DNA from 2 places in the Kribbella sp. NPDC051770 genome. Region 2 is predicted to be linked to the other one. Evidence: riboswitches for the same ligand, from Rfam matches in the RefSeq annotation. Region 2 holds a riboswitch; the other holds the start of a gene.

Region 1 (4,408 bases), on a different contig from region 2:
CACGACCGTCGAGCCGACTTTGTCCTATGTCGTGGTCGACGGCGTTGCCCGCGCGCTGCCTGAGCTGGTGCCGTCAGGTGCCTCGTACACACCGCCTGTTGTTTCGGTGGAGCGGCGGGTCGAGCCGGGCCGATCGGTGCCGTACTACCTGATCAGCCGCGGTGATCTCGGCTTCGATGCACCGCGGCCGACGCTGCAGTGGGGCTACGGCGGCTTCCGCATCCCCGTCTTCGCCGACTACCGCCCCGGCTGGGCCGCCTGGCTCGCGGCCGGGGGAGTGCTGGTCGTCACCAACCTGCGCGGCGGTGGCGAGTTCGGCAGCGAGTGGCACGACGCCGGACGGCTCGCGAACAAGCAGAACGTGTTCGACGACTTCATCGCGGTCGCCGAGCATCTCGTGGCGTCCGGCGTGACCACGTCGGCGCAGCTGGCGATGCACGGGCGCAGCAACGGCGGTCTGCTCGTCGGTGCTGTGATGGCGCAGCGACCTGACCTCTTCGCCGTCGCACTGCCCGGCGTCGGCGTACTGGACATGCTGCGCTTCCACCTGTTCACCGTGGGCGCGGGCTGGGCGTCGGACTACGGTCTGCCCGACGACCCGGCCCAGTTCGAGGACCTGCTCGCCTACTCACCGCTGCACAACCTGCACGACGGTACGGCGTACCCGGCGACGCTCGTGGTCACCGGTGACCACGACGACCGGGTGGTGCCGCTGCACAGCCACAAGTTCATCGCCGCGCTGCAGCACGCACAGGCGGGGGAGGCGCCGGTGCTGGCCAGGATCGAGGTCGACACCGGCCACGGGTTCGGAAAACCCGCCGCCATGGTCGCCTCGGAGTGGGCCGACCTGCTGGCGTTCGCCGCTCACCACACAGGTCTATCGGTGCCTTCTTCGTCTTCGGAGCTCTAGCTGCCGGAGCTGCAGCACTCACCAACCTCGTCGTCGGACGGTCTCGCAGGCCTCGCCGAGCGGTGGCTCGGCCTGGTTCAGCAGGTTGGTGAGTGCTGGGTGTTCACCAGATCTGCGGAGCGTCCAGGTCGCGCGGGTCGTCGGCCGGCTGGCAGCCGTACGCCGACTCCTCGTACTGCCGCGTGAGCCCCTTGGTCGCCAGCGTGCGCACCGCACCGACCAGCCGGTCGACGTGCTCACGCGTCGTGCCGAGCCCGAGGCTCGCACGGACCGCCGTACCGGAGTCCTGCAGCAGGTGTCCGACCAGCAGGTGCGCGCAGAACTTCCCGTCCCGCACACCGATCCCGTACTCCGCCGACAGCGCCGCAGACACCAGCGTGGAGTTGAGCCCGTCGATCGTGAAGCAAACCGTCCCGACCCGATCGGCGTCGGCGCCGAAGATGTCGTAGGTCTCCACACCCTCGATCTGCGCCAGACCGGTCCGCAGCCGCGCGAGCAGGCTGCGCTCGTGCTGCTCGATCGCCTCGCGGTGCTGGGCGATCGCCGCGCACGCAGCGGCCAGGGCGATCGCGCCGATGACGTTGGGGGAGCCGCCCTCGTGCCGGGCCGGCCCCTCGTTCCAGACCGTCGTGTCGGTGGTGACAGCGGCGGTCGCGCCGCCGCCGTACAGGTACGGGTCGGCCGCGTTGAGCCAGTCAGCGCGACCGATCAGCGCGCCCGCGCCGTACGGCGCGTAGAGCTTGTGCCCGGACAGCGCGACCCAGTCGACGTCCAGCTGCTCGATGTCGACCTCACGGTGCGGAGCGAGCTGCGCGGCGTCCAGGCAGATCCGAGCACCGTGCGCCCGGGCGACGGCGGCGAGCTCGGCGACGGGGAAGATCTCACCGGTCACGTTGCTCGCGCCGGTCACGACGACCAGCCGCGGGCCCTCGGGCGCCTGACGCAGCGCGTCGGCGACGGCGCTGACCGCCCCCGCGGTGGTGGTCGGCGCAGGGAGCCGAACGGTCCGCTCAGCCGGCCAGGGGAGCAGCGCGGCGTGGTGCTCCGACTCGAACACGATCACGGTTGCGTCGGCCGGCAGCGCCTTGGCCAGCAGGTTGAGCGCGTCGGTGGTCTGCCGCGTGAAGACCACCTGGTCGTCCTCGCGAGCGCCGACGAACGCGTGCACCTCTCGGCGGGCCCGCTCGTACCACTGCGTCGTGATCCGCGACGCGTAGCCGTTGCCGCGGTGCACCGACGCGTACGACGGCAGCGCCGCCTCGACGGCCCGGCGTACGGACTCCAGACACGGCGCACTCGCACCGTGGTCGAAGTTCGCGTAGTCGGTGACCCGCCCGTCGGCCAGCGGCACCAGCAGATCGGCACCGACCGTGGCCGGGATGCTGCCGGTGGTGAGCCGGGCGACCGCCTGCCGCGTGCTGGTGGCGTTGGCCGGCTCGAGAATGGAGAGGATGGACATGCTGCTGCTCCCGGAAGTCCGCACTTGCCGAACGGGGTGTCCGCACGGCCTGGTCCTCACCCGGGGCACCCCACCGCGGTGGAGGGTTGCCGTCCAGCTAGCCGGGGCTTGTCGCTGGCTCTCATGACCTGCCGAAGACGGTAGCCGGGGGAGTGGTGGGTGCGCCAGCAGCTATCTCGCTGTGTGAGATCTTGTGACGTATGGTGAGATGCGGCACGCGGTGACCAGTGTCCCGCCGAGGCGATGTTCGGCTACGGACTCGGCCTGCTGCGCCTGGCCCCGCGGCGAGGCAGACTCGCCGTGGGCTGAAGCGCTCGACACCAACCCGCGCAGCTACCTGAAGGAGGGCCTGAAGTACTTGGCTGGGGGCGCCTGAGTCGCCCCGGGGGAGGATGCGGCGATGCGGCGATGCGGCGATGCGGGGATGTGGGTGAGGGGGATGCGGAATACCGGGACGCAGGAATACCGGGATGCGGGCTGAGCCCTCGTCGGGGGAGGATGCCGGGATGACTTGGACCGCCCCCGCCGTCGAGCGCCCGACCGGCTCGCTCGTCGCCCCCGAGCGCGAACTGCTCGCCGGCTACCTGGACTTCTACCGTCAGACCCTGCTCTACAAGTGCGCGGGCCTGACCCCGGAGCAGCTCGCCCAGCGCAGCGCACCGCCGTCCACCCTGTCGCTGCTCGGCCTGATCCGGCACGCGCGCAAGGTCGAGCGGATCTGGTTCCGGATCCACTTCGCCGACGTACCGGCCGAGCCGGTCTTCGACCCGGCGCTCGGCAAGGACGCGGACTTCGAGCTGATCGACGCGGCCGACGCGCAGGCGTCGTACGAGGCGCTGATCGAGGAGTGGAAGCTGTCCGACGAGGCCGCCGCCGGCCGCTCGCTCGACGACCGCTTCACGTTCTCCGGCGAGGAGTCGTCGCTGCGCATGATCTACATCCACCTGATCGGCGAGTATGCCCGCCACAGCGGCCACGCCGACCTCCTCCGCGAACACCTCGACGGCGTCACCGGCGCCTGACGCGGCGGCCCGTACTTGATCCCGGCAGCTCGGGACGGGCCGCGGCGGTGTCGGCGTGGGCTCCTTTCGCAACGCGTCCGTCGCCTGCGCAACGCGTCCGTTGCTTGCCCAACGCGTCCGTCGCGCCGCCGGCCGGCTCGCCCCGCCCCGCCCCGCCGCCCCTCGTTCTGTTGCTGTGAGCCCCTAATCCCTTAGGCTGCGGCGGTGCCTTTCCCGTTGGCCCACCCGGCCGCCGTCCTCCCGCTGATCCGGAAGCCGTTCGTCGCGTCCGCGCTGGTCGCGGGCGCGCTGGCCCCCGACCTGCTGTACGTCGGCCCGCTCTACACCTTCGCGACCCGCTACATCAACGGCAACCTGACGCTGACCCTCACCCACGACTTCACGTCAGCGCTCTGGCTCGACCCGCTCCTGGCGCTGCTCGGGTTCCTGGTCTTCCACCTGCTGGTGAAGCGACCTCTGATCGCCCTCGCGCCGGCCGCCCTCGCCGGCCGACTCCCAGCACCACAGCGCCCGAGCGTGCTCTGGACCGTCATCTCCCTCTACCTGGGCGGCTTCACCCACGTCCTCTGGGACTCCTTCACCCACGGCGACGGCTACTTCGTCGACCGCTGGTCGTTCCTGACCACCGCGATCACCCCGACCTGGGACGTCAACCGCGTCCTCCAGTACGTCAGCAGCGTCGGCGGCATCGCCCTGATCGCCATCTACCTGTACCTGTGGTGGCGCCGCACCACCCCGTCACCAGTCGAGTCGGGCCTCGCCCCCACCACCCGGTACGCCGTACTGGCCGCGGCCGCCGTCCTCGCAGTCGTCGCCGCCGTGGTCGAGGTCCGCCGCGCCGCCCAGGACTCCGAGCTGGTCGGCGAAGCCGCAGTCCGCTTCGCCCTCACCGGCCTGGCCTCGGGAGCGGTAGCCGCGCTGGTCTTCTACGTCGTGGCCTGGCAACTCCTCAGACTCCGCCGCACCTGACCTCCGCCGCACCGGACCTCGGCCGCACCGGACTCGGTCGCACCGGAC
Region 2 (4,408 bases):
ACCAGGACGACGTGCTGCTCGACCGAGTGCGACCCGTCGAAGCCGACCCGGCGGGACAGGTCGACCTTGATCCGCGCCGGCCCGGCCTCGGCGTACGTGAACCGGATGATGCCCGCGCGCTCGGTCGCGGTCAGCTCGGTGCGCACCTGGTAGCGGTCGAGGTCGACGGCGTAGTAGCCGGCCTTCACGACCTGGTTGCGGTAGCGGCTGTTGGCGGCGACGCGCCCGGTGACCAGCGGTCCGGTCTGCGGCATCACCTGCAGGTTCCCGAGGTCGCCGTAGCAGCCGATCCCGCCGAGGTGGGTGAAGCTGAACCCCTCGATGGTCTCCATGTCCGCCGAGTAGCCGCTGCCGTGGTCGCCGCCGCTGACCGTGTCCGGACTCAGCTGCACCATCCCGAACGGCCGCACCGGCCCCGGGAACGTCTTGCCGCACGCCGTGTCCGGCGACGTCGTCAACGCCCCGATCAACGGATCGATGTCGTCGACAGCCTCACGCTGACTCATGCCGGTCCTCCACAGCTCCGCTCCATGTCCGGACATAGCATGCCAGAAACCACCGAGACCCCCGGCCGGTCGGCCGGGGGTCTCGACGTACGAGCTGTGCGGGTCAGCAGCCGCCGGCGACCGCCGGGATGATCGAGACCTGACCGCCGTCCTTGATCGAGGTCTGCAGCCCCTCGGCGAACCGGACGTCGTCGTTGTCGACGTACACGTTCACGAAGCGGCGCAGCTCGCCGGAGTCGTCCAGGACGCGGCCCTTGATGCCCGGGTACGATGCGTCGAGCGACTCCAGCACCTCGCTCAGGGTCGAGCCTTCGACGGAGACCTCGGACGCGCCCTGGGTGTAGGGCCGCAGGATGGTCGGGACGCGGACACTGACGCTCACTGCAGACCTGCCTTCACGAAGGCGTCGTACGACGCGGGGATGGTCACCTTCGGGCCGACCCGGTCGGCCACCGCGTCGAGCGTCTTCAGCCCGTCGCCGGAGTTGATGATCACCGTCTCGGCCTCGGGGTCGAGCTGGCCGGTGGCGATCAGCTTCTTCAGCGTCGCGACGGTCACCCCGCCCGCGGTCTCGGTGAAGATGCCCTCGGTGCGAGCCAGCAGCTGGATGCCCTCGACGACCTCTTCGTCACTGACGTCCTCGATCACTCCACCGGTACGCCGGGCGACGTCGAGCACGTACGGCCCGTCGGCCGGGTTGCCGATCGCCAGCGACTTGGCGATGGTGTCCGGCTTGACCGGCTTGACCACGTCGTGGCCGTCGCGGAACGCCTGCGCCACCGGCGAGCAGCCGGTCGCCTGCGCGCCGTAGATCTTGTAGTCGGTGGCGTCGACCAGGCCCAGCTTGCCGAGCTCGGTGAAGCCCTTGTCGATCTTGGTCAGCTGCGAGCCGGACGCGACCGGGATCACCACCTGCTGCGGGATCCGCCAGCCGAGCTGCTCGGCGATCTCGAAGGCCAGCGTCTTGCTGCCCTCGGAGTAGTACGGGCGGACGTTCACGTTGACGAACGCCCAGCCCTCCTCCTCGCCGGCGATCTCGGAGGCGAGCTTGTTCACGTCGTCGTAGTTGCCCTCGACGGCGACCAGCGTGCCGCCGTACACGGCGGTGGTGATCACCTTCGGGCGCTCGAGGTCGTGCGGGATGAACACGACCGAGCGGATGCCGGCCCGGGCGGCGGCCGCGGCGACCGCGTTGGCCAGGTTGCCGGTGGAGGGGCAGGCGAAGACCTTCATGCCCAGCTCACGGGTGGCGCTCAGGGCACTCGCGACCACACGGTCCTTGAAGGAGTGCGTGGGGTTGCCCGAGTCGTCCTTCACCCAGAGCTTCCGCAGCCCGAGCTCGCGGGCCAGGTTGCCGGCGTCGATCAGCCGGGTGTAGCCCGGCTCGGTGTTCGGGTAGCCGGCCACGTCGACCGGGACGGGCAGCAGCGGCTGGTAGCGCCAGATGTTCTTGGGTCCGGCCTCGATCTGCTCGCGGGTGATCGTCGGGTACTCGTACCCGACCTCCAGCGGACCGAAGCACTCCATACACGCGTAGAACGGACCGAGTTCCGACTTCGCCCCGCAGGCCCGGCAGCTCAGGTGCGTTCCGTTGCCGAAGGCACCTGCACGGATGGTGTGGGTGGCGGTCTGGCTCATGGAGAGGTTCCTCCTCATCTTCCCCGGGCGCCGGATCTCGGCGTGGGACGGATTTGGCACCGGTCCGCCGCGAGCGCCTCAGGAGGAGGCCTCCACGGGGAGGGTTGCCGGGACTTCAACGGGCCGTTTCCCTCAGTCCCTCTGGATGAGCAGGTTCGAGGTTACCCAATCGGGTCCATATTGTGTCTTGTGATCCCACCATCCGAGACGGCAGATCTCAGCCTTGCGCGACCCTCCGCGTTCGGCTTGCGAGCGCCTCCGTCAGCCCGTACGGCGCTCGCGGAACGTCCGCCGGTACGCCGACGGCGACGTCCGCACCGCCTTGGCGAAGTGGTGCCGGAACGTCACCGGCGTCGCGAACCCCGCGGCCAGCGCGATCTCCTCGACCGGCGCGTCCCCGGTCTCCAGCATCGCCAGCGCCGCCTGGATCCGCTGGGCGATCAGCCACTTCGCGGGCGTCGTACCGGTCTCGCGGGTGAAGTGCCGCAGGTACGTCCGCGGTGCCAGCCCGGCCTCGCGGGCCAGATCCGGTACGCCGATCGGCTCGGCCAGGTGCTCCAGCGCCCACCCCAGGCTGCGCGCGACCGGCGCGTCGACCGGGTCCGGCGGCATCGGCGACTCGATGTACTGCGCCTGCCCACCCGCGCGGTACGGCTGGATCACCAGCCGCCGCGCGACCGCGTTCGCGACGGCGGCGCCGAGGTCCTTCCGGACGAGATGCAGCGCCAGGTCGAGCCCGGCCGCGCAGCCGGCGCTGGTCAGGACGTCGCCCTCGTCGGTGTAGAGCGGCTCGGGGTCGACGTGGATCGCGGGGTAGCGCTCGCGCAGCTGGTCGGCGTACCGCCAGTGGGTGGTCGCGCGGCGCCCGTCGAGCAGGCCCGCGGCCGCGAGCGCGAAGGCGCCGGAGCAGATCGAGACGATGCGGGCGCCCCGGCGATGCGCTGACTGGAGGGCCTCGATGAGCTGGGGAGATGTGGTCGCCGAGGGGTTGGCGACGCTCGGCACGACGACGGTGTCGGCGGCCGCGAAGTCGTCCAGCCCATGCGGCGTCGACAGCGTCGCACCACCGATCACGCGGATCGGGTCGGGCGTCTCGGTGCAGACCTTGAGCTCGTACCAGGGCTGGTCGATATCGGGCCAGACCAGCCCGAACACCTCGATCACGATGCCGGCCTCGAACGCGGTCATCCCGTCGTACGCGAGCACCGAGACTGTCGACATGTCAAAATCTTAGCGATAGGCGTCTACTACGCCACTTCTCGCCGAGGCCGAGCGCTCGGACGATGGAGACATGTTCGAGAAACTGAAGGACTTTCTGGCTGGTCTGCACGCGGCCTCAGCACTGCGGCACGGCGTCGAGCCGCCCGCTCGCGCATACGGCCCGGCACCGATCAGGCGTCAGGCACCTGGCCGGCTCAGGCCTCGCGGCGGCGTTCGAGCATCCGCATCAGCGGGGTCGCTGCGATGCCGTGTACAACCACACTGAGTACGACCGTGAACCCGACTGTCGCCCACAACCACGGCAGGTCGTCGGCGAAGTCGGCGCCGGCGTACGCGAGGTAGAAGATCGAGCCGACGCCGCGGACGCCGAACGCCGCGGTCACCCAGCGCTCCGAGCGGCGCATCTCCGTCCGGTGCAGGCTGAGCCAGGCGGTCAGCGGCCGCAGGACGAGGATCAGCGCGGCGCCGATCGCCACACCGCGAACATCCAGCGGCTGCAGCAGCCCACCCGTGATCGCGACGCCGAGCAGCAGCAGAATCCCCCAGGTGAGGATGTGCTCGACCTGCTCGATGAAGCTGTGCAGCTCCTCGTGGAAGTCGTGCGACCGCTCGGCCGACCGCAGCGCCAGCGCGGCGACGAACACCGCGAGGAAGCCGTAGCCGTGCAGCACTTCCGCGAGGCCGTAGACGCCGAGCGTCATCGCCAGCGCGAGCACGGGTTCGCGCGAGTCGGCCAGCCGGAAGCTCGGCACCGGCGCCGAGAACGCCATCCGGCCGAGCAGTCTGCCGGTGACCGCACCGACGACGACACCGATCAGTGTCTTGCCGATCAGGTCCCAGGCGATCCACTCCAGCGCCCAGTCGCCGAGGGCGCCCTTGGTCGCGGCGAACACCGCGAGGTAGACCAGCGGGAACGCGAGCCCGTCGTTCAGCCCGGCCTCCGAGGTGAGCGCGAACCGGACCTCGTCGTCCTCCTCCGGCTCCGCGTCCTCGCCGGTGGTCGGCCCCTGCACCTGTACGTCGGACGCCAGCACCGGATCGGT

Evidence for each region. A riboswitch is a leader RNA that binds a small molecule or an ion and turns the genes downstream of it on or off. The one in region 2 is predicted to bind S-adenosylmethionine.
Region 1: it holds a riboswitch for S-adenosylmethionine, as region 2 does, so the genes downstream of both, AB0M01_RS18025 (aminotransferase class V-fold PLP-dependent enzyme) here and thrC (threonine synthase) in region 2, are expected to answer to the same signal.

The regions. Positions count from the first base shown of each region.
Region 1 covers NZ_JBFAYT010000005.1:46,330-50,737, reverse strand. The annotation lists gene AB0M01_RS18030 (prolyl oligopeptidase family serine peptidase) at 1-910, shown strand, start outside; gene AB0M01_RS18025 (aminotransferase class V-fold PLP-dependent enzyme) at 1,014-2,369, opposite strand; SAM riboswitch class IV at 2,385-2,498, opposite strand; gene AB0M01_RS18020 (DinB family protein) at 2,876-3,391, shown strand; gene AB0M01_RS18015 (DUF4184 family protein) at 3,596-4,360, shown strand.
Region 2 covers NZ_JBFAYT010000002.1:267,138-271,545, forward strand. The annotation lists gene AB0M01_RS07885 (GH92 family glycosyl hydrolase) at 1-506, opposite strand, end outside; gene AB0M01_RS07890 (ubiquitin-like small modifier protein 1) at 610-888, opposite strand; gene thrC (threonine synthase) at 885-2,144, opposite strand; SAM riboswitch class I at 2,156-2,296, opposite strand; gene AB0M01_RS07900 (helix-turn-helix domain-containing protein) at 2,406-3,365, opposite strand; gene AB0M01_RS07905 (cation:proton antiporter) at 3,560-4,408, opposite strand, start outside.